One region of the Streptomyces sp. NBC_00459 genome, then DNA from elsewhere that is predicted to be linked to it. Evidence: riboswitches for the same ligand, from Rfam matches in the RefSeq annotation. Region 1 holds a riboswitch; each other region holds the start of a gene.

The links. A riboswitch is a leader RNA that binds a small molecule or an ion and turns the genes downstream of it on or off. The one in region 1 is predicted to bind cobalamin.
Region 2: another riboswitch for cobalamin. It lies ahead of OHN74_RS01625 (ABC transporter substrate-binding protein); the one in region 1 lies ahead of metE (5-methyltetrahydropteroyltriglutamate--homocysteine S-methyltransferase).
Region 3: another riboswitch for cobalamin. It lies ahead of OHN74_RS09015 (cobalamin biosynthesis protein); the one in region 1 lies ahead of metE (5-methyltetrahydropteroyltriglutamate--homocysteine S-methyltransferase).
Region 4: another riboswitch for cobalamin. It lies ahead of OHN74_RS29440 (ribonucleoside-diphosphate reductase subunit alpha); the one in region 1 lies ahead of metE (5-methyltetrahydropteroyltriglutamate--homocysteine S-methyltransferase).

The regions. Positions count from the first base shown of each region.
Region 1 is NZ_CP107903.1:1,410,241-1,417,620, reverse strand. It holds gene OHN74_RS06040 (DUF4430 domain-containing protein) at 359-847, shown strand; gene metE (5-methyltetrahydropteroyltriglutamate--homocysteine S-methyltransferase) at 1,059-3,377, opposite strand; cobalamin riboswitch at 3,534-3,763, opposite strand; gene OHN74_RS06030 (purine-cytosine permease family protein) at 4,133-5,788, opposite strand; gene OHN74_RS06025 (FCD domain-containing protein) at 5,775-6,203, opposite strand; gene OHN74_RS06020 (HipA family kinase) at 6,784-7,380, shown strand, end outside.
Region 2 is NZ_CP107903.1:423,512-430,891, forward strand. It holds gene OHN74_RS01600 (acyl carrier protein) at 1-152, opposite strand, end outside; gene OHN74_RS01605 (PP2C family protein-serine/threonine phosphatase) at 467-1,666, opposite strand; gene OHN74_RS01610 ((2Fe-2S) ferredoxin domain-containing protein) at 2,072-2,464, opposite strand; gene OHN74_RS01615 (ABC transporter ATP-binding protein) at 2,442-3,269, opposite strand; gene OHN74_RS01620 (FecCD family ABC transporter permease) at 3,266-4,279, opposite strand; gene OHN74_RS01625 (ABC transporter substrate-binding protein) at 4,276-5,304, opposite strand; cobalamin riboswitch at 5,365-5,542, opposite strand; gene OHN74_RS01630 (hypothetical protein) at 5,703-5,873, opposite strand; gene OHN74_RS01635 (hypothetical protein) at 6,221-6,595, shown strand; gene OHN74_RS01640 (ArsR/SmtB family transcription factor) at 6,795-7,166, shown strand; gene OHN74_RS01645 (alpha/beta hydrolase) at 7,299-7,380, opposite strand, start outside.
Region 3 is NZ_CP107903.1:2,072,697-2,080,076, forward strand. It holds gene OHN74_RS09000 (lysozyme) at 1-35, shown strand, start outside; gene OHN74_RS09005 (inorganic phosphate transporter) at 178-1,446, shown strand; gene OHN74_RS09010 (hypothetical protein) at 1,487-1,708, shown strand; cobalamin riboswitch at 1,854-1,998, shown strand; gene OHN74_RS09015 (cobalamin biosynthesis protein) at 2,097-3,041, shown strand; gene OHN74_RS09020 (cobyric acid synthase) at 3,038-4,561, shown strand; gene cobN (cobaltochelatase subunit CobN) at 4,558-7,380, shown strand, end outside.
Region 4 is NZ_CP107903.1:6,631,605-6,638,984, reverse strand. It holds gene OHN74_RS29455 (GntR family transcriptional regulator) at 1-58, shown strand, start outside; gene OHN74_RS29450 (DUF3311 domain-containing protein) at 225-530, shown strand; gene mctP (monocarboxylate uptake permease MctP) at 527-2,137, shown strand; cobalamin riboswitch at 2,270-2,410, shown strand; gene OHN74_RS29440 (ribonucleoside-diphosphate reductase subunit alpha) at 2,537-4,915, shown strand; gene OHN74_RS29435 (ribonucleotide-diphosphate reductase subunit beta) at 4,915-5,934, shown strand; gene OHN74_RS29430 (putative Ig domain-containing protein) at 6,244-7,380, shown strand, end outside.

The sequences.
Region 1 (7,380 bases):
CGCGTCCCGGCGGCATACGCCGGTGTCCGGGTGCGACAGACACACCGACAACTGCATAGGCGTGCGACTGGGGGGGGGAAGCCGGTGGGAGTCCGGCACTGACCTGCAACCTGTGCGGCTCTGGGGGGCCGTCAGTCGGTACACCCGGAGCGCGCCGTGTGTACCGCCCGCCCCCACTGTCACGGTCTGCGGCGCGAAGCCGAGGGTCCTGGCCCGGTCCCGTCGATCCGGTGTGTTCCGCCGCCTGACCGCCCTGCCCGTTCAGCCGGCGCCGGGTGTGGCAGCGGACGCCGGCGCCGGAGTACCGGTCGGCCTCCTCGGCGACGGGCCGTGGGCCCCGTACCAGGAAGGCTCAGCCTTGCACCGCATACCCGCACGACATGGCCTGATCACCACGGCTGCCCTCGCACTCGCCCTCGCCTCCGCTCCCGCTGTCGCCCACGCGCAGGACACCGCGGGCACGAACGCCCCGGTCAAGGTCACGTTGACCGTGCAGGGACCGGACGGCCTGCTCTTCAAGGGGAAGATCAAGACAAAGGGTCACGACGTGACCACTGCCACGGGCGGCACCCACACATGCGACGGGACCAACGGCGGGGCCAACCCCACCGCCGTCCCCACCCCGACGGCAGCTCTCGACGATGCGGCGCGCAAGCGGCACTTCACCTGGGACGGCACCTGGTACGCGTCCTTCGACGACTACTCCGTCGACACGATCAAGAACGTCGGCGGCGGCGGGGCCGCGTACTGGAACATCTCGGTCAACGGCACGTCCACGCCGGTCGGTGGCTGCCAGTTCAAGCTGAACGCCGGTGACAAGGTGGCGTTCACCTGGACGGCCCTCTGACCGTCCCGCAGGACCTGGAACTCGCGGTAGCCGTCCCCGTCGCGATCAGCGTGGACCCCCGCAGTTCGTGCGGAGCGTGCAACGTGTCGCCAGGGCACGGATGGTTGCTGCGCTGTCTGCTCGTGTGCTGGGGATGCCGAGAGCCATGGGGTGATGCCGGGGCCGGGGGAGGAAGTCGGGCGTTTCCTCCCCCGGCCGACGGAGCTTGTCGTCAGGACGCGGAGAGTTCCGCGCGGACCGCGCGGGCGGCGCTGACCAGGTTCTCCAGGGAGGCACGGGTTTCGGGCCAGCCGCGGGTCTTCAGGCCGCAGTCGGGGTTGACCCAGAGACGGTCGGCGGGGATGGCCTTGAGGCCGGTACGGAGCAGTTCGGCGGCTTCCTCGGTGCTCGGCACGCGTGGGGAGTGGATGTCGTAGACGCCGGGTCCGGCTTCGCGGGGGTAGCCGTGGACGGCGAGTTCGCGGGCGACCTGCATGTGGGAGCGGGTGGCTTCGAGGCTGATGACGTCGGCGTCGAGGTCGTCGATGGCCTGGACGATGTCGCCGAACTCGGCGTAGCACATGTGGGTGTGGATCTGGGTGTCGGGCCGTACGCCACCTGTGGTGAGCCGGAAGGATTCGGTGGCCCAGGCGAGGTAGGCGGGGTGGTCGGCGGCGCGCAGGGGGAGGGTTTCGCGCAGTGCGGGTTCATCGACCTGGATGACCGAAGTCCCGGCCTTTTCCAGGTCGTTGACCTCGTCGCGCAGGGCAAGTGCTACTTGTCGGGCGGTGTCTCCGAGGGGCTGGTCGTCGCGGACGAAGGACCAGGCGAGCATGGTGACCGGTCCGGTGAGCATGCCCTTGACGGGCTTGCCGGTGAGGGACTGGGCGTATGTCGTCCAGCGCACCGTCATCGGTTCGGGGCGGGAGATGTCGCCGGCCAGGATCGGCGGGCGGACGTATCGGGTGCCGTACGACTGGACCCAGCCGTGCTGGGTGGCGAGGTAGCCGGTGAGCTGCTCGGCGAAGTACTGGACCATGTCGTTGCGTTCGGGTTCGCCGTGGACGAGGACGTCGAGGCCGGACTTCTCCTGGAAGCCGATCACCTCGCTGATCTCGGCCTTGACGCGTTCCTCGTAGTCGGCCGTGTCGATCCGACCGGCCTTCAAGTCGGCGCGGGCGGTGCGCAGTTCGTTGGTCTGGGGGAAGGAGCCGATGGTGGTGGTCGGCAGCAACGGCAGGCGCAGGTGGGCGCGTTGGGCCGCGGAGCGTTCCCGGTAGGGCTGGGAGCGGCGGGCGTCGGTGTCCGAGACGGCGGCGGCTCGGGCCCGTACGGCGGGGTCGCGGGTGATGGGGGAGTTCGCGCGGGCGGCGAGTGCGGTGCGGTTGGTGGTCAGTTCGCCGACGATCGCATCGGTGCCGAGGGACAGGCCCTTGGCGAGGGTGACGATCTCGGCGGCCTTCTGGCGGGCGAAGGCGAGCCAGCGCAGGATCTGCGGGTCGATGTCCCGCTCGGCGGCCGTGTCGAGAGGGACGTGGAGGAGGGAGCAGGACGCGGAGACGTCGACCCGGCCGGCCAGCCCGAGCAGGGTGCCGAGGGTCGCGAGGGACTTCGTCAGGTCGTCGGCCCAGATGTTGCGGCCGTTGACGACGCCGGCGATCAGGCGCTTGCCGGGCAGCCCGCCGACGGCGGCGAGGTCCGCGAGGTTGGCTGCGGCGGCGGCGGTGAAGTCCAGCGCTAGACCCTCCACCGGTGCCTTGGCCAGGATCGGGAGGGCGTCGCCGAGCCGGTCGAAGTAGGAGGCGACCAGGAGCTTGGGCCGGTCGGTGCGGGTGCCGAGGTCGCGGTAGGCGCGCGCGGCGGTGTTCAGTTCGGCCGGGGTGCGGTCCTGGACGAGGGCGGGCTCGTCGAGCTGTACCCATTCGGCGCCGGCGGCGCGCAGGTCGGCGAGGACGTCGGCGTACACCGGCAGCAGCCGGTCCAGCAGGGTCAGCGGGTCGAAGTCGGCTCCGACACCGGGCGCGGGCTTGGCCAGCAGCAGGTAGGTGACCGGGCCGACCAGCACCGGGCGGGCGTCGAGTCCGAGGGCGAGGGCTTCCCGCAACTCCGCGACCTGCTTGGCCGGGTCAGCCCTGAAGACGGTGTCGGGGCCCAACTCGGGTACGAGGTAGTGGTAGTTGGTGTCGAACCACTTGGTCATCTCCAGCGGACCGATCTCCTGCGTTCCGCGTGCCATGGCGAAGTAGCCGTCCAGCGCGTCGGATTCGACGGCGGCGCGGTGCCGCTGCGGGATCGCGCCGACCATGACGGTGGTGTCCAGGACGTGGTCGTAGTACGAGAAGTCTCCGGTCGGGATCTCGTCGATGCCGGCCTCGGCGAGCTGTCGCCAGTTGGCGGCGCGCAGGTCGGCGGCGGTGGTGTGGAGGGTGTCGGCGTCGGTGCGGCCCTTCCAGTAGGCCTCGATCGCCTTCTTCAGTTCCCGGTTGGGGCCCTGGCGGGGGTAGCCGTACACGGTGGCCCGTGCTGCCGCGGCTGCGGACGTCGCTGTCACGGAAATCTCCTTCGCGAGATATCTCCCTGGAATCCCGGGACGGGACGAGGAACGCGAAGGAACGACACATCGGACGGAGACACGACCACGACCGTGCCCACCGCGATATGTGCGCCGACCCGCCCACGAGGTCACCGGGACATCCGCGCACGAACGGTCGTGCGCGGGCAACGGGCAGGTCTTCGGACTCGCGAGCACGCCCTCGTATCGACTACGGAGGACAACCTACTGGCCGTCGCTTCCCAGACCCTGTTCACCGGACCCAGTGCGTATGACGGCGGTCGTTCTCGCTCACCGCTGCGGGGCAGTCCCGGATTCCCACCGGGTTCCCTCTTACGACGCATCCCGCCTGGCGGACGGGGCGAACCAGCTGCACCCGGCAGCCTACGGGGCAGTCCTCCCGGGCGCGGGATCACGTCCGGCATTCGGATGGTGAGGAGGGACACGCGTTCGGAGTGCTTGAAGCGCCTCGCGGGCGGGAAACGCCGCACCCGTGTTTCCCGGCCGGTCCCCGAGAACAGCAGCCGGACCCCTCGACCGGCGGTGCGGTCCGGTCCGGGTCCCTCGGGCCGGTCCCGCCTGGAGGTTCGATCCTGGCCATGCAGGTGAGTTCCCCGTCCGGTCCTGCGACCCAGCTCCATGCCCGCGTCGGACCGCGCGGCCACGATCCGCGGGTCAAGGGCACGTGCCTGGCGACGATTTGGGCAGGGCAGGGCGGAGCGTCGGGGTATTTTCCCGCCGCCCCGCCCTGGGGTTCAGGCCGCGGACGGCTGGGCGGGCAGTATGTGGTCGCCGACCTTGTCCGTGCTCAGGCACAGCGAGCAGACCATCGCGTCATGTGTCCGGCAGGCGGCCAGGTCGGGGCGCTCGTAGGGCTGGTGGCAGACGTGGCAGTCGTACGTCACGGCGCTGGGGTTGCCGTCCTCGTCCAGGAGCGGCTCGTCGATGCCGTCCTCGGTACGGCGCAGGTAGTACTTCCCCTTGGTGACGACGGCCATGAGCGGGGTGAGGACGAAGGCGATGACGGCCGCGGCCACGGGCGAGTACGGCTGGAGGGTGTCGCCGAGGGCGTGGAAGTACATGGCGATCGACAGCCCGGACGCGGCGACGAAGGCCACCACACCCACCGGGTTGACCGCGTGGAGCATGCCCCTGCGGAACTCGGGCTGGAGCGGGGACAGCTTCAGCAGGTACTTGTTGATGCCGATGTCGGTGGCGACGGTGACGATCCAGGCGATGGCGCAGTTCGAGTAGAAGCCGAGGATGTTGTTGAGGAAGCTGAACATGTCGGCTTCCATCAGGGCGAGCGCGAAGCCGAGGTTGACCAGGACGAAGACCATGCGGCCCGGGTAGTGCTTGGTGACGCGGGTGAAGGAGTTGGTCCAGGCGAGCGAGCCGGAGTAGGCGTTGGTGACGTTGATCTTGATCTGGCTGATGACGACGAGGGCCACGGCCAGCGGGATCACGAGCCAGGACGGCATCATCGCGTCGAAGGCGCCCTTGAACTGCTGGATCGGCTCGGGGGCGGCGTCCGCGCCGACCTTGGCCAGGATGTAGACGGCGAGGAAGACACCGATGGCCTGCTTCAGTGCCCCGAGGACGACCCAGCCGGGGCCGGCCATGACGACGGCGGTCCACCAGGTGCGCTTGTTGGCCTCGGTCTTGGGCGGCATGAAGCGCAGGTAGTCGATCTGCTCACCGATCTGCGCGATCAGTGACAGACACACCCCCGCGCCCAGCAGTACGGACGCGGTGTTGACGCCGCCCTCGCCATCGGTGCCGGCGTAGGACAGGAAGCGGTTGACGGTGCCCGGGTCGGTGGCGATGAGGTAGACGAGCGGGGCGACCATCAGCACCAGCCAGACGGGGGTGGTCCACACCTGGAGCTTGCTGAGCGCCTTCATGCCGTAGATGACCAGCGGGATCACCATCAGCGTGGAGATGGCGTAGCCCAGCCAGAGCGGCAGTCCGAGGCCCAGTTTGAGGCCCTGGGCCATGATCGAGCCTTCGAGGGCGAAGAAGATGAAGGTGAAGCTGGCGAAGATGACGCTGGTGAGGACCGAGCCGTAGTAGCCGAAGCCGGAGCCGCGAGTGATCAGGTCCAGGTCGATGTTGTAGCGGGCGCCGTAGTAGGCGAGCGGGAAACCGGTGATGAAGATGACGACGGCGGCGACGGCGATCGCCACCAGCGCGTTGCCGGTGCCGTGGGCCAGGCCGATGCCGGCGCCGATGGAGAAGTCGGCCATGTAGGCGATGCCACCGAGTGCCGTGGTGGCCACGACCATCGGGGTCCAGCGGCGGTAACTGCGGGGCGCGAAGCGGAGGGTGTAGTCCTCCAGGGTCTCCTTGGTCGCCTGGCTGGTTGGGGAGTCCGGTGCGGCGGCGGTCTGAGGTGACTCAGTGGTGCTCATGGGCGGCCCTTCGGGGATGTGGGGGTGCTGCGTACATGCGGGTGCGGTGAGCGGTGGGGCGCCCCGGCAGGCGGCGTCGACGGCCGGGGAGTTGACGGGGACCGGTGCGGTTCCCGGGCTTCGGGAGGAGGTCGGCGTGCAGGGCCATCTGTGTCATGGCGCGCCGGGCGGCATCGGGACCGCCGGTGCGGACCAACTCCGTGATCTCGATGTGTCCGGTGACGGTCGCCTCGCCGCGGTCCCGGGTGAGGAAGCCGTACATCCGCAGCCGCCGGACCGGCTCGCCGGCCGCCACGAGCGCGTCCGTGAGGCCGGAGTTGCCGGAGACGCGGGAGAGTTCGGCGTGGAAGAGCTCGTCCTGGACGAGGAAAGGGTCGACGAAGCGCGTGTCCGGGGTCGGCGGCTCCTCGCGCATCGAGTACCGGAGGGCCAGAGTTCGGCCGCGATGACGGCTGGATCGTGGCGGGTGGAGGGGGCCTCGACCGCGCGGGCGGCCCCGTGCGGTTCGAGGGCGACCCGGAGTTCGTAGAAGCCCCTGAGCCGGCTGAGGCTGGGGATCGTGACGAAGATCCCGCCGTCACCGCACTCGCGCGGGCCGAGGCCGCCGTCGAACACGGCCGCGCGGAGCTTCGCGCGGACCGCCTCACGCAGGGAGAGAGCCGGTGGCGCAGCCGCATACGGAACGGCGTCCGAGCACGTACACAGCTCCGAATCCATGAGCGGACACGCTAGAAACCGCTTGTTTCCCGAAGGGGTCATATGGCGTGAACGGCTTGTTTCCGTGGTCAAGGCCGCATGTGCACTCGCTTCGCGATCAGCGGAGACCGAGAGACAGTCGTGACCTCGGCGCGGTGGCTCCGGCGCTCCTCGCCCGTGATCACCCTTGGTTACTATGCTCACTTCATGCCGGAGGCCGAAGCCAAGGGGCGAACCGCCGTCGACTCCCCGGAAGCGTTCGTGGATTTCAACGTTGACGAGACAGGTGGCCTGGGAAAATGCTGAAAGAGGTCACCGCGACCCGCTACATCACGCCCCTGCGTGAGGGGGGTTCGCTGCCGGGGCTCGTCGAGGCCGACGATCTCGGCACGTACGTCATGAAGTTCACCGGCGCGGGACAGGGCCGCAAGACGCTCGTCGCCGAGGTCGTCTGCGGTGAACTGGCCCGACGGCTGGGGCTGCGGGTGCCGGGGCTGGTGACGGTCGCACTCGACCCGGTGCTGGGCCTCGGCGAGCCCGACGAGGAGGTGCAGGGGCTGCTCAGGTCGAGCGGTGGCACCAACCTCGGTATGGACTTCCTGTCGGGGGCGATCGGCTTCGACGCCCTCGCCTTCGAGGTGAGCGCCTGGGAGGCCGGGCGGGTGGTGTGGTTCGACGCGCTCGTCAACAACGTCGACCGCTCCTGGCGCAACCCCAACCTGCTGATGTGGCGCGGCGACCTGTGGCTCATCGACCACGGCGCCACGATGATCTGGCACCACCACTGGCCCGGAGCCCGGACCTCGGCCGCCAAGCCCTACGACGTCACCGAGCACGCGCTCGCGCCCTTCGGCCCGGACATCGCCTCGGCCGCCGCCGAACTGGCGCCGCTGGTC
Region 2 (7,380 bases), 990 kb from region 1:
CTGGTCGGGTTGGTGGTCACGGTCAGTACGTAGGCGCGGCCGGGGGCGGCGTCGGAGGGTTTCGCCGAGGCAGAGGGCACGGACAGGGCGCCGGCGGTGAGCAGCAGCGCGGCGGTGGCGGAAAGCCGCGTCGGCAGGGACTTCCTGGGCACAGTTCAACTCCGAGTTCGTCGGGACCAGAGGAGTCGCGCCGGGCGGCACCGGTTCCGCCGCGGCGCAGGTGTGCGACACACCGGGTTCGACCGGCCGGGCAGGGCAGAAGTTGTACCTGTGCGCCCGCTGTTACACGGCTGTGGCAGAAGTCCCGTTCGTGACGCCGACGTTGCCGGTGACTGTGCTGTGTCCGGCGAGGGCGGTGGCCGAGCTGGAGCACTGGGCGTGCGCCGACTACCCCGTCCAGATCTGGAGCGGTTGAAGGCGCTGCGCGCGGGAGGTCGTCAGAACGTTCTTACCTGCCGAGTCGCCCTCATCGCACAGGGCCGCAGGAGTAGGCGGTTTCCGCCGGTCTGCCGCGATTGCCGTGCCAGTCCAGTATCAGGACCGTGGCGTCGTCCTTGAGGTTGCCGTGGCAGGCGCCGAGCACTGCTGCGGTCAGGCTCCGGACGGCTTCGCGCGGGTGCAGCGCACGTGTGTCGTGGACGACCGCGGCCAGGTCGACGGCCGCGGCACCGCGCTCCTGCATCCCGTCGGTGAGCAGGACCAGACGGTCTCCCGGGCACAGTTGCAGTTCCTGCAGGCGGTAGGAGCTGGGTGCCGCCACGCCGAAGGGCAGGTTGGCGGCGAGGGCCAGCTCTTCGACGGCGTCGCCGCGCAGCCGCAGTGGCCGGGGATGGCCGGCGTTGACCAGCTCGCACAGGCCTGTTTCGAGGTCGACGCGCAACAGCTGTCCGGTGGCGAGGCCTCGGCTGTGGCTCAACAGGGTCTCGTGGGCCTGCCGGGCCTGCTTGAGGGCGTCGCACCCGCTGCGGCGGGCCCGCCTTAGCGCTCCGACCAGCAAGGTGGCCAACAGGGCGGAGTCCGTGTCGTGGCCCATGGCATCGGTGATCGACAGATGCAGGGTGTCTCGGTCGAGCGTGTAGTCGTAGGTGTCGCCGCCGATGTCGTCGGCCGGGACCAGTCCGGCGGCCAGAGTGAACTGCTCCGCCTCGCAGCAGGGGGCCGAGGGAAGCAGTTGGTGCTGGATCTCCGCGGCCAGACTGAGCTTGGTGGTGCGCCTGCCCAGGTGGTAGAGGTCGGTGAAGCGGCGGTCGGTGACGATGATGTAGGCCAGCGCGTGTGCGGCGTCGCGGACCTGGCGCAGTACGGTGTCGTCGGCCGACTGCAGACCTACCTCCAGAACGCCGATGCAGTCGCCGCGGTTGGTGACCGGCGTGATGACGTTCCGTCCGCCTTGTCCGTCCGGTTCCACGTGCTGGCGTTGGCTCCGCAGAACGCCGTCGTAGACGCTGCCCTGAAGAGCGACCGGCCCGTCATCACCGACAGCCTCGTCGCCGGCCGCGGCGAGCCTGATCAGCCGCTGGCCGATCAGGTCGACGAACAGGAATGACACACGCTCGGCGCCGAACCGCTTCTGCAGGTCGTGCGCCACCACGTCGACGGACTCACCGGGCGGGGCCGCTTCCGCAGCGGCCAGCAACTCGCCCAGTTCCAGATCTTCACCCTTCACGACAACCTCCTGTCTGCTGCCGCAACTTCTTCCCCGAGTCCGCGCAACATCACCTGATCCGCATATTTTGCCTGGTCAAAGGCCATGTCAGATCGGTCAGGACGTGAACTCTGCGGACTCTGACAGCGGTTGGGCAGCACGGAAGGCGATCCTCGCCCCGTCGTCGAACGAACCGAGGAGACTCACCCACCCCGCGGCAACTTGGCCCCGTGCGCCGTGCCGAAGCCGTCGGCGAGTACCTGGAAATCCACGGAGCCGTGGCCGCGGAACTCTTCCGGGAAGCCCTGCGCGGGATGCAGGCGGAGACCGAGGCGCTCGGCATGTGAACGGGACGCCCCGGCTGGTCCCCGCACCTCTCCCGGACAGAACGCACGCCTGAGCGCACAGGTCCACCAGTTCTCGTGCTCATCGCGCCCTTCGCGGCGGCGTGAAGACGTAGAGATCGAGGATGTCCGGGCAGGGAGCGATGCCCGGGCCGCCGGCCCGTACCCAGGCGGCGATGTCCTCGGTGGCGTCGGGGTCGTTGACGAGGCCGAGCCAGACCGGGCGGGCGCCCGCGGCTCGTGCGGCGGCGGAGGGCTGGACGACGACCACGTTTGCCTGGTCGCACACGTCGAGGCAGGCCGAGATGCGTACGGGGGCGTTCTCGGCCAGGCGCGCGGCCTGTCGGGCGTGATCGACCCCGGTCACTTTCGGGCTTCCGCAGCAGCAGTCCCGGCAGATCACGATGCGGCACGGTGCCGGATGGGCAGGGGTGTGCTCTGTGCGGCCTTCCTCAGGTCGCTGCCGAGACGTCACTGGTCGTGCTCCTCTCCCTGGGGGATCCGTTCCGGGTGGCCTGGTCCGGCCGCAGGAATCGGATCACGGGGTGGCCGTGGTCGTGGCTGACTTCGGCTCGGACGCCGTAGACCTGTTCGATGAGTGCGGGGGTGAGAACCTCGGCCGGGATGCCTTCCGCGACGGCGCGTCCGTCACGCAGGACGAGCAGTCGGTCGCAGTACATCGCGGCGAGGTTGAGGTCGTGCAGGGCGACCACGGTGGTGACCGGCAGGCTCGCGACCAGGTCCAGCAGGTCGAGCTGGTGCTGGATGTCGAGGTGGTTGGTGGGTTCGTCGAGAAGGAGTTCGCGGGGTTGCTGGGCGAGGGCACGGGCGATCTGGGTGCGCTGGCGTTCGCCGCCGGACAGGGTGTGCCATGACTGGGAGGCGAGTTCGGTCAGTCCGGTGCGTACCAGGGCTTGCGTGACGGCCTCGGTGTCGGCGGTGGTGGCCGGTGTCCAGGCTCGGCGGTGCGGGATTCGGCCCAGGGCGACGACGTCTCGGACGGTCAGCTCCGTCTGGGTGTGGGCGTGCTGCTCGACGGTGGCGATACGACGGGCCGTCGCACGGCGGCCGACCTCCGGGAGCGGACGTCCGTCCAGGGTGACGACCCCGGCAGTGGGTGCGAGGGTCCCGGCCAGGAGCCTCAACAGTGTTGATTTCCCTGAGCCGTTGGGGCCGAGCAGGCCGACGGTCTCCCCCGGCCTCAGGGTGAGGGTGACGCCGTCGACGACCACCTTGTCGGCGATGCGCCGGACGACGCGGTCCGCGTGCAGGCTGGTCATGCCTTCCTCCGTCCGCGATAGAGCACGGCCACGAACGCCGGCACTCCGATCAGGGATGTCACCACGCCCACCGGGATCTCCTGAGGATCGAGGACGGTACGGGCGACGGTGTCCACCCACACCAGGAAGACCGCTCCGGTCAGCGCCGTGACCGGCAGGAGGCGGGCGTGCCCGGAACCGGTGAGCGCCCGTGTCACATGGGGCAGGACCAGACCGACGAAGCCGATGGCGCCGGCACAGCTGACCAGGGCGGCTGTGAGCAGCGCGGTCACGCACAGCAGGATCAGCCGGGTGCGGGCGACCCGGACTCCGAGCGAGGCGGCGGCCTCCTCGCCGAAGGCGAACGCGTCCAGGGTGCGGGCATGGCCGAGACAGACCAGGAGGGCGACGGCCAGGACGGCCGCGCAGAGCACCACCTGGCTCCAGTCGGCTCCCGTGAGGGAACCCAGCAGCCAGAAGAGCACGCCCCGGGTGGTCTCGGCGTCGGCGGAGGTCAGCACGATGAACGAGGTCAGCGCGGAGAACAGCTGCATGGCCGCGACCCCGGACAGCACGACCCGGTCGACGCTGTCGCCGAGGGTGTGGCTGAGCAGCAGCACCATCGCGAAGGAGAGCAGCGCGCCCAGGAAGGCACCCGCCGACATGGACACGACTCCCCCGCCCACCCCCAGCACGACCACGGCGACCGCTCCCGTGGACGCGCCGGAGGAGACACCGAGCACGAACGGATCGGCCAGCGGGTTGCGCAGCAGCGACTGCATGACGGCCCCGCACACGGCGAGCCCGGCCCCGCACACGGCGGCGAGCAGGGTCCGCGGCATACGCAGGTCCCAAACGATGCCGTCGCGCAGCGGCGCCAACGTGCTCTCACCGAGGCCCAGATGGGCCGCGACGGACGCCCACACATCGCCCGTGGAGATGTCGGCGGGCCCGATCGTCACGGCGACCGCGACCGACGCGAGCAGTGCGACCAGTCCGCCGCCGGTCAACAGCAGGAGACGGGCGTTCACTTGGCGAGCCCGAAGTCGCGCAGCCCGGCGGCGACCTTCTCTATCCCTTCGACCGTGCGGATGGACGGGTTCATCGCCTGCCCGCTGAGCAGGACGTACCGCTTCTTCTTCACTGCGGTCAGATTGCGGGTGGCGGGGTTGGTCTCCAGGAAGCGGATCTTGGCCTTGGCGGTCTCCGCGGTCTGCTGCTTGCGGGTCAGGTCACCGATCACGATGACGTCGGGGTCGCGGTCGGCGACGGTCTCCCAGCTGATCTGGGGCCACTCGTCGTGCGTGTCGGCGAAGACGTTCTTCGCGCCGACCACGCTGGTGACGGCGCCCGGCGCGCCGCAGCAGCCGGCCAGATAGGGCGACTGGGAGTTGGCGAACCAGTACATGAGGGAGACGTCGGAGGCGTGCAGTCCGGCGGTGGCCCGGCGCACCCGTTCCTGCAACTCGGCGACGAGCTTCTCGCCACGTTCCTCGATGCCGAACGCCCGTGCCAGGTCACGTATCTCGCCGTACACGGCGTCGAGCGTGAGCGGTGTGCTGCGCGATCCGTCGCCACCGCTGTCGTTGTCCTTGCCCGCCGAACAGTCGGAGGGCGAGACGTACGTGGGCACGCCCAGCTTCTCGAACCGGGCGCGGGTGGCGACGCCGCCCTTGCCGAGGGTGGACACGAACGACGCGGTGACGAAATCGGGTTCGGCGTCCAGGACCCTCTCGAAGGAGGGCGCGTTGTCCGCGAGCCGCGGCACGGACGCGTTGGCCTTCTCCAGCCCCTTCATGACGGGGTCGGTCCAGGTCGCCGTACCGGCCATGCGGTCGGCGAGACCGAGGGAGAGCAGGATCTCCGTGGTGCCCTGGTTCAGGGAGACGGCCCGCTTCGGGGCAGACGTCAAGGTGATCTTGTCGCCGCAGTTGTCGATGGTCACCGGGTAGCCCGCAGCGGCGGTCTTCCCGGGGTCGTCGGTGCCGCTCTTCGAGCCGACGCAGGCGGTGAGCAGCAGGGCGGACGTGAGCAGAAGTGCGGGGGTACGGAGCACGGGTATGCCTCAGGGGTCGGGGCTCGTACGCGGAGCCTGGCCTACGGACGTCCCTCCGCACGGAGTGCGGAGGTGCCAGCAGGTCTTCGGACTCGGGTTCGTCCGGACGAGGCGCCTTCCCGGTCTCCCAGTGGCGTTCTGTGCCCCGCCCGTCCCCCTCACCGCTGCGCGTCAGTTCCGGATTCGCACCGGATTCCCTGGCCTCGGATGTGGCTCGACTGGCCCGATGAGGCTATCAAGCCTGTCGTACGGTCGGTTCGCGCGATCGGTCCCGGATCACGGGACGCACGAACGTGCCAGTGGGCAACGTCGGGTATCCGTTCCGACGACTTGGGCTTCCGCATCGGGGTGGGGTGAGGCGTCGTCATGGCCTCACCCCACCCCGGATTCCGAGTCTGTCAGCGCCGTCGGCCGGACCAGCCGCTCCCGATTCCCGCAACGTGCAGGGCCAGGAGCATCAGACCGAGAAGCATGACGTTCGTGGAAGTGAAGACATCGTTCGTCGAGATTTCGGCAGCGTTGATCAGGAACGCGATGAAGAACAGGACTGCCGCGGCTATACCAAGCATGGAGCGGATTCCTCTCGAAAGGGTGAGATCCGTGTGCCCCTTTATCTCGCTCTTAGGCCTCCGGCGATGGCGTCCCGTCGTGGGTGAGCAGTCCGACCGACGCGACGGCCACCGGGAGTGGCTGCCGGCCCGAAGGCCCCGAGGGTGCGAAGCGGTCAAGGCTCACACCGTCTGTCATTCGCCGAGCATGAGCGGTCGCAGATATAGCATCATCCGACTTTTCTTGAGGCTTCCCCGGCCAGTACAGGAACAACAAGGCTGACGGCGGTCGGCCCTACGTAGGGTCCCGGGCAATGACGAGGAAGGCGCTGGCCCGAGCCTCGCGGTGACCAGAAGGAGATGCCGGTATCAGCAATGTGGAGATTTGCCTCAAGGAGATCATGGCCTCGATCGAGGGCGCGTTGGGAACTGCTCTGGTCGACTACACCAGCGGTATGGCGCTGGGCACTCTCGGGGGTGGCAAAGACCTCGACCTGACGGTTGCCGCGGCGGGCAACACGGACGTGATCCGAGCCAAGACCCGCACCATGGAACACCTCGGACTCAAGGGCGAGATCGAGGACATCCTGATCACGCTCGGCAGCCAGTACCACATCCTCCGGCCGCTCAAGGGCCGTGGTGGCAACGGATTGTTCCTCTACCTCGTGCTCGACGCGAAGAAGTCCAATCTCGCGATGGCCCGCCACCAGCTCAAGAGCGTCGAGGGCCAACTGGACGTGTAGAAAGCTGCGTTCTCCGTGGCCCCGCACGCCCACCACTTGAAGATTTCTTCAACTGGGCACATCCGGATCAGATCAATCCCATGGGCGTGCGGGGTCGGATGCACGAGGATCGGTCGGCAAGACCGCCTGCGGTGGCACGTACAGGGCCACCGAGCCCGGAGGCAGCCCGTCGAATGCGGCAGGGAGCGAGCGATTCACCATGCAGGTCCCCCTCTACCAGGCCAAGGCCGAGTTCTTCCGGATGCTCGGCCACCCGGTACGCATCCGGGTCCTGGAACTCCTACAGAACGGCCCCGTCCCCGTACGTGACCTGCTCAGCGAGATCGAGATCGAGCCCTCCAACCTCTCCCAGCAACTGGCGGTACTGCGCCGCTCGGGGATCGTGGTGTCCATCCGGGAGGGCTCCACCGTCAGTTACGCCCTGGCAGGCGGCGATGTGGCCGAGCTCCTGCGCGCGGCCCGCCGGATCCTTACCGAACTGATCACCGGCCAGGGCGAGTTGCTCGCCGAACTGCAGCAGGCGGACCCCCAGCGGGCCCTCACCCCGGGCGGATCCGACCGACGCTCCTGACTCCATGGACCCGGTGGCCCACCCCTCGGACACCCAGGGGCCGCTGCGGGTAGGAGACCTGCCCCACCCGCACGCAAAAGCCCGAGGCGCCGGTCGTGGAAGGCCGGCGCCCCGGGGTCGGTGCGGGATGTGTCAGCTCACGGAGCCGATGCGCTCGACGCGCTCGTCGACACCGTTACGGAGTTCACTGAGCGTCGTGCCGGGCGGGGCCGTC
Region 3 (7,380 bases), 660 kb from region 1:
CGGCCCAGCTCGAACGGTTCGCGAAGGGCGTCTGAGGAAGGGGCGTCACCCGTCCGGCACATCCGGAGGAGCGGCACCTCATATCAGGTCACCCGCCATCCCCCACCAGTTCATCTTCCGTTCATCCAGATTGCCTACGGTCCACATGGCACTGATGTCCCAAAGAAATCTGGGTAAATGGAAAGCTTCTCGCTGATCCTCGCGATCGTGGTCGTCACCGCGCTTGCGTTCGATTTCACGAACGGTTTCCACGACACCGCCAACGCGATGGCCACCACCATCTCGACCGGTGCACTCAAGCCCAAGGTCGCGGTCGCCATGTCGGCCGTGCTCAACCTCGTGGGCGCCTTCCTTTCCGTCGAGGTCGCCAACACGATCTCCAAGGGCCTCGTGGACGAGAGCGGTATCCGTCCCGAGGTGATCTTCGCCGCGCTGGTCGGGGCGATCCTCTGGAACCTGCTGACCTGGCTGGTCGGGCTCCCGTCCAGTTCCTCTCATGCGTTGATGGGCGGCCTGATCGGCGCGACCATCGCCTCGGCGGGCACGGGCGCCGTCCACGGCGACGTGCTGGTGACGAAGGTGCTGATCCCGGCGATCGCCGCCCCGCTGGTGGCGGGCATGGCCGCCATGCTGGCGACCCGGCTGTCGTACAGGCTCGGCGCCAGGCGGGCCGAGGGCAAGGCGGCGGAGAAGGGCTTCCGGGTCGGCCAGATCGCGTCCGCGGGCCTGGTGTCGCTGGCCCACGGCACGAACGACGCGCAGAAGACGATGGGCATCATCACCCTCGCCCTGGTCGCGGGCGGCGCCGTCTCCCCCGACTCCGATCCCCCGGTGTGGGTCATCCTCTCCGCGGGCCTGGCCATCGCGCTCGGCACGTATCTGGGCGGCTGGCGCATCATCCGGACGATGGGCAAGGGTCTTACCGACCTTCAGCCCCAGCAGGGCTTCGCCGCCCAGACCAGTGCGGCGACGGTCATCCTGGCCTCCTCCCACCTCGGCTTCTCCCTCTCCACCACGCACTCGGTGTCGGGTTCGGTGATGGGCGCGGGCCTCGGTCGCAAGGGCGGCGTGGTCCGCTGGTCGACAGCGACCCGGATGTTCGTGGCGTGGGGGCTGACACTGCCCGCGGCGGCTCTCGTCGGCGCGCTGGCGGAGTACGTCACCGGCTTCGGCGACTGGGGTACGGCTCTGGTGGCCGTCTTCCTCATCGCTTCGAGCACGGCGATCTGGGTCGTGTCGCGCCGCGAGGTGATCGACCACACGAACGTCAACCATGTCGAGGGCGAGTCCCCCGAGAGCGCCGCGGACGCAGAGCCCGCAGGCGTCATCACGACTGCCATCGCGGCTGTGACCCCGCCGCCGGTGGGCACCGTCGCCGACAACCTGACGGCGACCATCCCGTCCCCGGCCGAGGTCACGGCGAAGCCGTCGGCCACAGCCCTCTGAGTCCGGCTCCCGGTCCGAGCGAGAAGCAGAAGGAAGCAACATGAAGATCGACTGGGCAGCCCTCGGCTCCGTCTTCGGCGTCAGCCTCGTCATCACCGTGGCCATGGTGGGAGTGTTCACCCTGGGCATCGTCGGACTCTCGCGCCGCGAACGGGCGGTCGCGCAGGGCCAGTCGGCGGGTCTTGCCGTCTCCGGCGCGTACGCGTGCTTCGCCGCCTGTGCGGCAGTGGTGGCGTACGGGATCTATCTGATCGTGGCCTGACCCGGCCGGACACCCTCTCGTCGCCCGCTCCGACCGTGACCGCCCTACCGGTGGTCACGGTCGGAGCGGGCGTTTTTCGTCGCCCCGATCCGGTCGCGGTGTGGGGCTCAGCACAGTCCTCCCTTCCAGGTCAACGGCAAGTTGACGGGTGTTCCGGGCCCGTGGTGGACTGCCGGAGCCATGTACGGCGGCAGAAGAGGAAGCCGGTGCGAATCCGGCGCGGTCCCGCCACTGTCACCGGGGTAGGTAACCCGGGAGCCAGGAACTCTTGCCGCCGGTCTCGTCGAACCAGGGCGTGGACACCCTGAGTGAGGACATATCACCATGTTCGGCTGCCGTTCGAGGCATAGCACCAGGCCGTTGCCCGCCCCCACGGCCGGCTGAGCCGATGCGTGCCGATCGCGTTTTCGCGTACGGCGCCACCGCCGGACTCCTCGCTGATCTGATCCTGGGCGACCCTCGCCGCGGGCATCCGGTCGCCGCGTTCGGGCGGGCCGCCGGCGCCGTCGAACGGGTGCTGTGGCGGGACCACCGGGGGTGGGGCGCGCTGCACACCGCCGTGTGTGTGGGAGGTGCCGTCTCCCTTGCCATGGCGGCCGGTTCACTCGTCCGTCCGTCCCGTACCGCCTCCGTGGCGCTCACCGCCGCCACCACCTGGGCCGTGGTCGGCGGTACCTCACTCGGCCGGGAGGCACGGGCCGTCGGCCGGTCGCTGGAGGCCGGGGACCTCGAAGGGGCGCGGGAGCGGCTGCCCCACCTCTGCGGACGGGATCCGCAGGCCCTCGACTCCGACGGGATCGCCCGGGCCGTCGTCGAGTCCGTCGCCGAGAACACCTCCGACGCCGTGGTGGGCGCGCTCGTCTGGGGCGCCCTGGGCGGGGTGCCCGGGCTGGTCGGGTTCCGGGCCGTCAACACCCTTGACGCGATGGTCGGGCACAGGTCGGACAGATACCGGCGGTACGGGTGGGCCTCCGCGCGGCTCGACGACCTCGCGGGGTGGCCGGGGGCGCGGCTGACCGCCGTACTCGCCGCCGTCGCCGGCGGTGATCCGCGCGGGGCCGTCCGGGCCTGGCGTGCCGACGCCGGGCGCCATCCCAGTCCGAACGCCGGGCCCGTGGAGGCCTCGTTCGCGGGGGCGTTGGGGGTTCGGCTCGGCGGAACGCTGTCCTACGGGGGGCGGGTCGAGCATCGGCCGGTGCTCAACGGGGAGTCCGGGCGGGCTGTCCGCGTGTCCGACGTCGAGCGGGCTGTACGGCTGTCGCGGCGCGTCACCTGGCTGGCCCTCGGGGTCAGTGTCAGCGCACGACTCGTAGCGAAGGGGCGTACCTCATGAGTGGTGGGGCTCTGGGTGGTGGGCTGCTCGTCGCCGGGACCACCTCCGACGCCGGCAAGAGTGTCGTCACCGCCGGGATCTGCCGGTGGCTGGTGCGGCAGGGGGTCAAGGTCGCGCCGTTCAAGGCGCAGAACATGTCCCTCAACTCCTTCGTCACGCGTGAGGGTGCCGAGATCGGGCGGGCGCAGGCCATGCAGGCGCAGGCGTGCCGGATCGAGCCGACGGCGCTCATGAACCCCGTACTGCTGAAGCCGGGGGGCGACCAGAGCAGTCAGGTCGTGCTCATGGGGAAGCCGGTGGGCGAGATGAGTGCGCGCGGCTATCACGGAGGGCGGCAGGGGCAACTTCTCGGGACCGTGCTGGAGTGCCTCGCCGAACTGCGGGGCACGTATGACGCGGTGATCTGCGAGGGGGCCGGGAGCCCGGCTGAGATCAACCTCAGGCGGACGGACATCGTCAACATGGGAATCGCGCGCAATGCCCGGCTCCCGGTGCTCGTCGTCGGCGACATCGACCGCGGCGGGGTCTTCGCCTCCTTCTTCGGGACGGTCGCCCTGTTGTCCCCCGAGGACCAGGCGCTCGTCGCCGGGTTCCTCGTCAACAAGTTCCGCGGGGATGTCAGCCTGCTCGAACCCGGGCTCGACATGCTGCTCGGGCTCACCGGACGGCCGACCTACGGCGTGCTGCCCTTCCGGCACGGGCTCGGTATCGACGAGGAGGACGGGCTGCGGGTCTCGCTGCGGGGGACGGTCCGGGAGTCGAACGTCGCCCCGCCCGTCGGGGAGGACGTGCTGCGGGTCGCCGTGTGCGCGGTCCCGCTGATGTCCAACTTCACCGACGTGGACGCGCTCGCCGCCGAACCGGGCGTCGTGGTGCGGTTCGTGGACCGGCCGGAGGAACTGGCCGACGCCGACCTCGTCGTCATTCCGGGGACGCGCGGAACCGTGAAGGCGCTGGCGTGGCTGCGTGAGCGCGGGCTCGCGGACGCCGTCATGCGCCGGGCCGCCGAGGGGCGGCCCGTGCTCGGCATCTGCGGTGGCTTCCAGGTTCTCGGCGAGCACATCGAGGACGACGTCGAGAGCCGGCAGGGCCATGTCGAGGGGCTCGGGGTCCTTCCCGTACGGGTGCGGTTCGCCCGCGAGAAGACCCTCACCCGGCCCGTCGGCACCGCCCTCGGCGAACAGGTCGAGGGGTACGAGATCCATCACGGGGTCGCCGAAGTCGCAGGCGGGGAGAGCTTCCTGGACGGGTGCCGGGTCGGGAGCGTCTGGGGTACGCACTGGCACGGCTCGCTCGAATCCGACGGGTTCCGGCGGGCGTTCCTGCGCGAGGTGGCCGCCGCCGCGGGCCGCCGCTTCGTACCCGCCGCCGACACCTCCTTCGCCGGGCTGCGCGAGGAACAGCTCGACCTGCTCGGCGATCTCGTCGAACAGCACGCGGACACCGACGCGCTCTGGCGGCTCATCGAGTCGGGCGCGCCGCAAGGACTGCCTTTCATTCCACCGGGAGCGCCCGCATGAGCACAGTGTTGTTGTTGTCGACCGCCGACACGGACCTGCTGGCGGCCCGGGCCGCTTCCGGTGCCTCGTACCGGATCGGCAATCCGACCCGCGTGGACGTCGCGGAGGAGCTGCCCGCGCTCGTCGAGGGCGCGGACATCGCCGTCGTACGGCTGTTGGGCGGGAAGCGGGCGTGGGAGGACGGGCTCGCCTATCTGAAGACGTCCGGTGTGCCGACCGTGCTGCTCGGCGGGGAGACCGTGCCCGACGCCGAGTTGATGGCCGAGTCGTCGGTGCCCGCCGGGGTGGTCGCGGAGGCGCTGCGCTATCTCGTCGAGGGCGGGCCCGCCAACCTCGTGGAGATGGCGCGGTTCCTGTCGGACACCGTGCTGCTGACCGGTGAGGGGTTCGACGAGCCGCAGAAGATGCCCGAGTACGGGGTGCACGGCTCGTACGCTCGGGAGAGCGGCCGTCCGACCATCGGGGTGCTCTTCTACCGGGCCCACGAGCTCAGCGGCAACACCGGGTTCGTCGACACACTGTGCGACGCGATCGAGGCGCGGGGCGCCAACGCCCTTCCCGTGTACTGCGGTTCACTGCGCGGCGCCGACGCAGGTCTGTACGAGCTGCTCGCCGGGGCCGACGCCCTGGTCGCCACCGTCCTCGCGGCCGGCGGTACGCACGCCTCGGAGGCCTCGGCCGGCGGTGACGAGGAGGCCTGGGACATCGGGGCGCTCGCCGACCTCGACGTGCCTGTGCTGCAAGGGCTTTGCCTCACGTCGTCCAGGGCAACGTGGGACGCGTCCGACGCCGCCCTCTCCCCCATGGACGCGGCGATGCAGGTCGCGATCCCCGAGTTCGACGGCCGGCTGATCACCGTGCCGTTCTCCTTCAAGGAGGACGGCCCCGGTGGCGTGCCCGTGTACACCGCCGACCCCGAGCGGGCCGCCCGGGTCGCCGGAATCGCCGTACGGCACGCCCGGTTGAAGTACAAGCCGAACGCCGAGAAGAAGCTCGCGCTCGTCTTCACCGCCTACCCGACGAAGCACTCGCGCGTCGGCAACGCGGTGGGCCTGGACACTCCCGCGTCGGCGGTACGGGTGCTGGACGCGCTGCGCGCCGCCGGGTACTCGCTCACCGAATACCCGGACAACGGGGACGAGTTGATCCACCGGCTCATCGCGGCCGGCGGTCACGACGTGGAGTGGCTGACGGAGGACCAGCTGGCCGCCGCGCCCGCGCGGGTGCCGCTCGCCGACTATCAGGCGTGGTTCGACAAGCTGGACAGCGGGATGCGGGACGGGATGCTTGAGGCGTGGGGCGAGCCTCCGGGCAGCCTGTACGTCGACGGGGACGACATCGTCCTGGCGTCCCTCCAGTTCGGGAACGTCGTCGTGATGATCCAGCCGCCGCGCGGCTTCGGCGAGAACCCGATCGCGATCTACCACGACCCCGACATGCCGCCGTCCCACCACTACATGGCCGCCTACTGCTGGCTGGAGAACAGCTTCGGCGCGGACGCGATCGTCCACATGGGCAAGCACGGCACCATGGAATGGCTGCCCGGCAAGGGACTCGGGCTCAGCAAGGGGTGCGGGCCGGACGCCGTGCTCGGTGAACTCCCCCTCGTCTACCCGTTCATCGTCAACGACCCCGGCGAGGGCACCCAGGCCAAGCGGCGCGGGCACGCCACGGTCGTCGACCACCTCGTACCGCCGATGGCGCGCGCGGACACCTACGGCGACCTGGCGAAGCTGGAGCAGCTCCTCGACGAGTACGCGCTCGTCTCCGACCTGGACCCGACGAAGGCACCGGCGGTACGCGCGCAGATCTGGACGCTGGTCAAGGCGGCCGAACTGCATCACGACCTGCATGTGGACGACCAGCCGGACGACGACGCGTTCGACGAGTTCGTCATGCACATCGACGGCTATCTGTGCGAGATCAAGGACGTACAGATCCGGGACGGGCTGCACATTCTCGGCGGCGGCCCGGAGGCCGAGCCGCGCGTGAACCTCGTCCTGGCGGTGCTGCGTGCCTCGCAGGTGTGGGGTGGGCAGGCGAACGCCCTGCCGGGGCTGCGGGCCGCACTCGCGGTTCATTTCGGTCTGGTCGAGAAGGAGTTGCTGGCCGAACCGGGGGCTCCGGTGAAGCTGCCGGTCGAGCTGACGGATCTCGTCGAGGGACCGGCGCGTTCGGCCGCCGACGCGATCGATCTGCTGGAGCAGCTGTGCCGGCGGCTCGCGGAGGGCATGGAGGAGCGGGCGTGGGAGGCCACGGCCGTTCCGGCCCTTGTGCGGGACGTGCTGGGTCTCGAACTTCCGGACGCCGTCGCGGTGCTGGAGTTCGCCTGCGACGAGGTGGTGCCCCGGCTGGCCCGTACGACGGACGAGATCACCCACATCCTCAAGGCACTTGACGGCGGCTACGTCCCGGCGGGGCCCTCGGGCTCGCCCACGCGCGGTCTCGTCAACGTCCTGCCGACCGGCCGCAACTTCTACTCCGTCGACCCCAAGGCCATCCCGTCCAGGCTGAGTTGGGAGGTCGGACAGGCACTCGCCGACTCGCTCGTGCAGCGGTACGTGACCGACAACGGCGAGTATCCGACGTCCGTCGGCCTGACCGTCTGGGGCACGTCGGCCATGCGGACCCAGGGCGACGACATCGCCGAGATCCTGGCGCTGCTCGGCTGCCGTCCGGTGTGGGACGACGCGTCGCGGCGGGTGACCGGGTTCGAGGTGGTGCCGGTGGCCGAGCTGGGGCGGCCTCGTATCGACGTCACGGTGCGTATCTCCGGGTTCTTCCGGGACGCGTTCCCGCACGTGGTCGGTCTGATCGAC
Region 4 (7,380 bases), 5.2 Mb from region 1:
CGTCTACCGGGGCGACCGGTACAAGTTCGTGGCGAGGCTGAAGCGCCCGCTCGACTGACCGCGCCCGCGAACCCGTTCCGTCGCCGCTGACACATTCCCCTCACCAACAGGGGTTATCCGTTATGCGGACGGGGTTCCGTAAAAGGGAACCGTCCCCTAGATTCCTGCGCGTTGCACAAGTGATCAAGCGATCACAGGAATCGGTGAGGGGACGGAGTCTTGACATGCCAGAAGCGCCTGAAGTGAGACAACCGGTCACGGAACAACCGGTGGTGACTCCGATCCGCGTCGTCATCGGGCTCTGCCTCTTCGCACCCTTCGTCGCGATGCTGTGGGTGGGCTCGTACGCGAAGGTGGATCCTGCCTTCATCGGCATCCCGTTCTTCTACTGGTACCAGATGCTGTGGGTGCTCGTCTCCACCGCGCTGACGATGACCGCGTACCAGCTCTGGCAGCGTGACCAGCGCGCCCGCAGAGCGACCTCGGCTTCGGCCTCTGCGGCTGCCGAGGACGGGGGTGCGTCCGCGTGAACGACGGCGTGAACGGCGTGGCACTCGCCGTCTTCATCATCTTCTTCCTGGCCGTCACGGTCATCGGCTTCATGGCCTCGCGCTGGCGCAGGGCCGAGAACGAGAACAGCCTCGACGAATGGGGCCTGGGCGGCCGGTCGTTCGGCACCTGGGTCACCTGGTTCCTGCTCGGCGGCGACCTGTACACGGCGTACACCTTCGTGGCCGTACCGGCGGCGATCTACGCGGCGGGCGCGGCCGGCTTCTTCGCGGTGCCGTACACGATCCTGGTGTACCCCCTGATCTTCACCTTCCTGCCCCGGCTGTGGTCGGTCTCCCACAAGCACGGATACGTCACCACCTCGGACTTCGTACGCGGGCGCTTCGGCTCGAAGGGCCTGTCGCTGGCGGTGGCGGTCACCGGCATCCTGGCGACCATGCCGTACATCGCGCTCCAGCTGGTCGGCATCCAGGCGGTCCTCGACGTGATGGGCGTCGGCGGCGGCGAGAACACGAACTGGTTCGTGAAGGACCTCCCGCTGCTGATCGCGTTCGGCGTGCTGGCGGCCTACACGTACTCCTCGGGTCTGCGGGCCCCCGCCCTGATCGCGTTCGTGAAGGACACGCTGATCTACATCGTCATCGCGGTGGCGATCATCTACATCCCGATCAAGCTGGGCGGGTTCGACGAGGTCTTCGGCGCGGCGAGCGAGAAGTACACCGCCGCCAAGGCGGGCGCCCTGATCCCCGCCGAGGCCGGCCAGTGGACCTACGCCACGCTGGCGCTGGGTTCCGCGCTCGCGCTGTTCATGTACCCGCACTCGATCACGGCGACCCTGTCCTCCAGGAGCCGTGAGGTGATCCGCCGCAACACCACGATCCTGCCGCTCTACTCCCTGATGCTCGGGCTGCTGGCGCTGCTGGGCTTCATGGCGATCGCGGCCGGGGTCAAGGTCACCAACCCCCAGTTGGCGATCCCGCAGCTCTTCGAGGACATGTTCCCGTCCTGGTTCGCGGGTGTGGCCTTCGCGGCGATCGGCATCGGTGCCCTCGTCCCGGCGGCCATCATGTCCATCGCGGCGGCGAACCTCTTCACCCGCAACATCTACAAGGACTTCCTCAAGCCCGACGCGACACCGGCGCAGGAGACCAAGGTCTCCAAGCTGGTCTCGCTGCTGGTGAAGGTGGGCGCGCTGATCTTCGTGCTGACCATGGACAAGACGGTCGCCATCAACTTCCAGCTGCTGGGCGGCATCTGGATCCTGCAGACCTTCCCGGCCCTGGTCGGCGGCCTGTTCACCCGCTGGTTCCACCGCTGGGCCCTGCTGGCCGGCTGGGCGGTCGGCATGCTGTACGGCACGCTGGCGGCGTACGGGGTCGCGTCCCCGACGCAGAAGCACTTCGGCGGCAGCTCGAAGGAGATCCCCGGGATCGGTGAGATCGGTTACATCGGCCTGACGGCGTTCGTCCTGAACGTCGTCGTCACCGTGGTCCTCACCTTCGCGCTGAAGGCGCTGAAGGCCCCGGACGGCGTGGACCAGACGAAGCCGTCGGACTACACGGCTGACGCGGGCGACCCGGGTGTGGCGGTGGAACTGCCGCCTGCCACGGCGGGCTCGGCCCACTGAACGGACGCCCCAACCTTGCGACAGCGGGCCGCCGGAGCAATCCGGCGGCCCGTTGTCGTACCCCTCCAATCCACTCAACTCGCCGATACGACACAACATGTGGGGGTGCTTCCAGTGCCCGACACAAGATGTATGCTCATGCTCGCTGTCGCCGCAGGGGAATCCGGTGCGAATCCGGAACTGTCCCGCAACGGTGTACATGTGCGCGTTCGTGCCTCCCGCACGGCTGTGCGCATGTCCAGTCCGAGGACCTGCCGACGGTGTGCCCGGCCGACCGGTCCGGGCGCCTGACGTCCGGGCCTCGTGGAGTGGGCCGGTGGACGCGCGCGTACCCGTAAGGCGTCCGTGTGCCCCGCTGCCCTCCGCAAGGCCCCGTGCCGAGCGAGGGAGAGCCCCCCTGTGACCATCGCGCCAGCCGAACCGGCTTCAGCGACCCCAGTGGCCCCAGTGGAGACTGACGGTCCCGGTACCGCGCTCCTGCGGATCCTGACCGAGCTGACCGCCGACCTTCCCGACGCCGACCCCGGCCGGGTCGCCGCCGCCGCGCTGCGCGGCCGGTCCGCGCGGGCCGATGTGTCGGAGCTGCGCGAGCTGGCCACCGAGGCCGCGGCCGGCCTCATCTCCGAGGACCCCGCCTACTCCCGGCTGGCCGCCCGCCTGCTGACCGTCACCATCGCCGCGGAGGCGGCCTCGCAGGGCGTCACGTCCTTCTCCGAGTCGGTCGCGGTCGGCCACCGGGAGGGCCTGATCGCCGACCGCACCGCCGAGTTCGTACGGCTGCACACGGACCGGCTGAACGCCCTGATCGACGTCGAGGGCGACGACCGCTTCGGGTACTTCGGGCTGCGCACCCTGCACAGCCGGTACCTCCTGCGTCACCCGATCACGCGCCGGGTCATCGAGACGCCCCAGCACTTCATGCTGCGCGTCGCGAGCGGGCTGGCCGAGGACGACACTGTTCGGGGGCTGGACGAAGTCGCCTCGCTCTACCGGCTGATGAGCCGCCTCGACTACCTCCCCTCCTCCCCCACCCTCTTCAACTCCGGTACCCGGCACCCCCAGATGTCGTCCTGCTACCTCCTCGACTCCCCGCTGGACGAGCTGGACTCCATCTACGACCGCTACCACCAGGTCGCCCGCCTCTCCAAGCACGCCGGTGGCATCGGGCTGTCGTACTCCCGGATCCGCAGCCGCGGTTCGCTGATCCGGGGCACCAACGGGCACTCCAACGGCATCGTGCCGTTCCTGAAGACGCTGGACGCCTCCGTGGCCGCCGTGAACCAGGGCGGTCGGCGCAAGGGCGCGGCCGCGGTCTACCTGGAGACCTGGCACTCCGACATCGAGGAGTTCCTGGAGCTGCGCGACAACACGGGTGAGGACGCCCGCCGTACGCACAACCTGAACCTCGCGCACTGGATCCCGGACGAGTTCATGCGCCGGGTGAACGCGGACGCCCTCTGGTCGCTGTTCTCCCCCTCCGACGTGCCCGAGCTGGTCGACCTGTGGGGCGACGAGTTCGACGCTGCCTACCGCAAGGCGGAGGAGGCCGGGCTCGCCCGCAGGACCATCCCGGCCCGTGATCTGTACGGCCGCATGATGCGTACGCTCGCGCAGACCGGCCAGGGCTGGATGACCTTCAAGGACGCGGCCAACCGCACCGCCAACCAGACGGCCGAGCCCGGCAGTGTCGTCCACTCCTCGAACCTGTGCACCGAGATCCTGGAGGTCACGGACGACGGGGAGACCGCGGTCTGCAACCTGGGCTCCGTGAACCTCGGCGCGTTCGTGGTCGACGGGGACATCGACTGGGAGCGGCTGGACGAGACGGTCCGTACCGCCGTCACCTTCCTCGACCGGGTCGTCGACATCAACTTCTACCCGACCGAGCAGGCGGGCCGCTCCAACTCGCGGTGGCGTCCGGTCGGTCTGGGCGCGATGGGCCTCCAGGACGTCTTCTTCAAGCTGCGCGTCCCCTTCGACTCGCCCGAGGCCAAGGCCCTCTCCACGCGCATCGCCGAGCGGATCATGCTCGCCGCGTACGAGGCCTCCGCCGACCTCGCCGAGCGCAACGGCCCGCTGCCTGCCTGGGAGAAGACCCGTACGGCCCGCGGTGTGCTGCACCCCGACCACTACGACGTGGAGCTGACCTGGCCCGAGCGCTGGTCGGCGCTGCGGGAACGTATCGCCGCGACCGGGATGCGCAACTCCCTGCTCCTGGCGATCGCGCCCACCGCCACCATCGCCTCGATCGCCGGGGTGTACGAGTGCATCGAGCCGCAGGTCTCCAACCTGTTCAAGCGCGAGACGCTGTCCGGCGAGTTCCTCCAGGTCAACTCGTACCTGGTACGGGAGTTGAAGGACCTCGGCGTGTGGGACGCCCGCACCCGTGAGGCGCTGCGCGAGTCGAACGGCTCGGTGCAGGACTTCGCGTGGATCCCGGCCGACGTACGGGCCCTGTACCGCACGGCGTGGGAGATCCCGCAGCGCGGGCTGATCGACATGGCCGCCGCCCGGACGCCGTTCCTCGACCAGGCGCAGTCCCTGAACCTGTTCCTGGAGACGCCGACCATCGGCAAGCTCTCCTCGATGTACGCGTACGCCTGGAAGTCGGGCCTGAAGACGACGTACTACCTGCGCTCGCGCCCGGCGACCCGCATCGCCCGTGCCGCGCAGGCCCAGGCGCAGCCCGAGAAGACCATCCCCGTCCAGCAGGCCGCCGACCCCGACGCCGTCGCCTGCTCCCTGGAAAACCCCGAGTCCTGCGAGGCCTGCCAGTAATGAGCTCCACCCACGCCGAAAAGAACCTTCTCGACCCGGGCTTCGAACTGACCCTCCGCCCCATGCGCTACCCGGACTTCTACGAGCGCTACCGGGACGCCATCAAGAACACCTGGACCGTCGAGGAGGTCGACCTCCACTCGGACGTCTCCGACCTGGCGAAGCTGTCCGAGGGCGAGCAGCACATGATCGGCCGGCTGGTCGCGTTCTTCGCGACGGGCGACTCGATCGTGGCCAACAACCTGGTGCTGACGCTGTACAAGCACATCAACTCCCCCGAGGCGCGGCTCTACCTGAGCCGGCAGCTGTTCGAGGAAGCCGTGCACGTCCAGTTCTATCTGACGCTGCTGGACACGTATCTCCCCGACCCGGAGGACAGGGCCGCTGCGTTCGACGCGGTGGAGAACATCCCGTCCATCCGCGAGAAGGCGGAGTTCTGCTTCAAGTGGATCAACGAGGTCGAGAAGCTGGAAAGCCTGCAGACACAGGCCGACCGCCGCCGGTTCCTGCTCAACCTGATCTGCTTCGCCGCGTGCATCGAGGGCCTGTTCTTCTACGGGGCCTTCGCGTACGTCTACTGGTTCCGCAGCCGGGGTCTGCTGCACGGCCTGGCCACCGGCACGAACTGGGTCTTCCGGGACGAGACCATGCACATGAGCTTCGCGTTCGAGGTGGTCGACACCGTCCGCAAGGAGGAGCCGGAGCTGTTCGACGAGCAGCTTCAGCAGCAGGTGACCGACATGATGCGGGAGGCGGTCGAGGCGGAGCTCCAGTTCGGCCGCGACCTGTGCGGTGAGGGCCTGCCGGGGATGAACACCGAGTCGATGCGCCAGTACCTGGAGTGCGTCGCCGACCAGCGGCTGGCCCGCCTCGGCTTCGCCCCGGTGTACGGCTCCGAGAACCCCTTCTCCTTCATGGAGCTGCAAGGGGTCCAGGAGCTGACCAACTTCTTCGAGCGACGCCCGTCGGCGTACCAGGTGGCCGTGGAGGGCACGGTCGACCTCGACGAGGACTTCTGACGCCACGTCACTGATGGTGCCGGGCTTACCGAAGAGTAAGCCCGGCACCATGAAGCGCGGGGCCTGGTCCATGGACCGTCCATCGGCCGTCCATGGACCTCCTATGGAGCGGCAAAGTTCTTCCGGCGCATCTGTTCCGGTCTCGTGGGCCCCGGCTACTTTCTGGCCAACCTGTCATGCGCACAACGGCATCACGGACCGTTCAAAGTGTCATGCCCCTGACGATAACGCGCACTGCTGCCGCTACGCGCGTCACAGGCCTGCCACCAGCGTCGAGAACCCCACTCCCACGACGGAGGCAGTACCCCCATGCGTGAGACACCCACCGGTAAGCCCGGCCGGAGCCTGCGAAGACTCCTGGTCGCCGCCGTACCCGCCGCCCTCGGCCTCGCCGGACTCGTCGCGGTGCCGGCACACGCGGCGCCCGCGGCGCACACGACCGCGCCCACCTCGCACGTCACCCAGAACTCCAAGGCCCTCACCTCCCCGGACCGGCAGACGTTCCACTCGACCGGCAAGGCCGGCCAGAAGGTGCCGACCACGCATCTCTGCGCCACCGCCAAGCCCGGCCAGGTGTCCTGTTTCGCCCAGCGCCGGACCGACATCAAGCAGCGACTGGCCGCCGCGGTCGCCGCCGCGCCCTCCGGGCTCAGCCCGGCCAATCTGCACAGCGCCTACAACCTCCCCTCAACGGGCGGCTCCGGCCTGACAGTTGCCGTGGTCGACGCGTACAACGACCCCAACGCCGAGTCGGACCTGGCCACTTACCGTTCGACGTACGGTCTGTCCGCCTGCACCAAGGCCAACGGCTGCTTCAAGCAGGTGAGTCAGACGGGTTCGACGACCTCGCTGCCGACCAACGACACCGGTTGGGCCGGCGAAGAGGCGCTCGACATCGACATGGTCAGCGCCGTCTGCCCCAACTGCAGCATCATCCTCGTCGAGGCCAACTCCGCCACCGACTCCGACCTCGGCACCGCCGAGAACGAGGCCGTGGCGCTCGGCGCGAAGTTCGTGTCCAACAGCTGGGGCGGCGACGAGGCGTCCTCCCAGACGACCGAGGACACCTCGTACTTCAAGCACCCCGGTGTCGCGATCACGGTCAGCGCGGGTGACAGCGCGTACGGCGCCGAGTACCCGGCAACCTCCCAGTACGTGACCGCCGTCGGCGGCACCGCCCTCTCCACGTCCTCCAACTCCCGCGGCTGGACCGAGTCCGTGTGGAAGACCAGCAGCACCGAGGGGACCGGATCCGGCTGCTCGGCGTACGACGCCAAGCCGAGCTGGCAGACCGACACCGGGTGCGCCAAGCGCATGGAGTCGGACGTCTCCGCCGTCGCCGACCCCGCCACCGGTGTGGCCGTCTACGACACCTACGGCGGCTCCGGCTGGGCCGTCTACGGTGGCACGAGCGCCTCGGCGCCGATCATCGCGGGCGTGTACGCA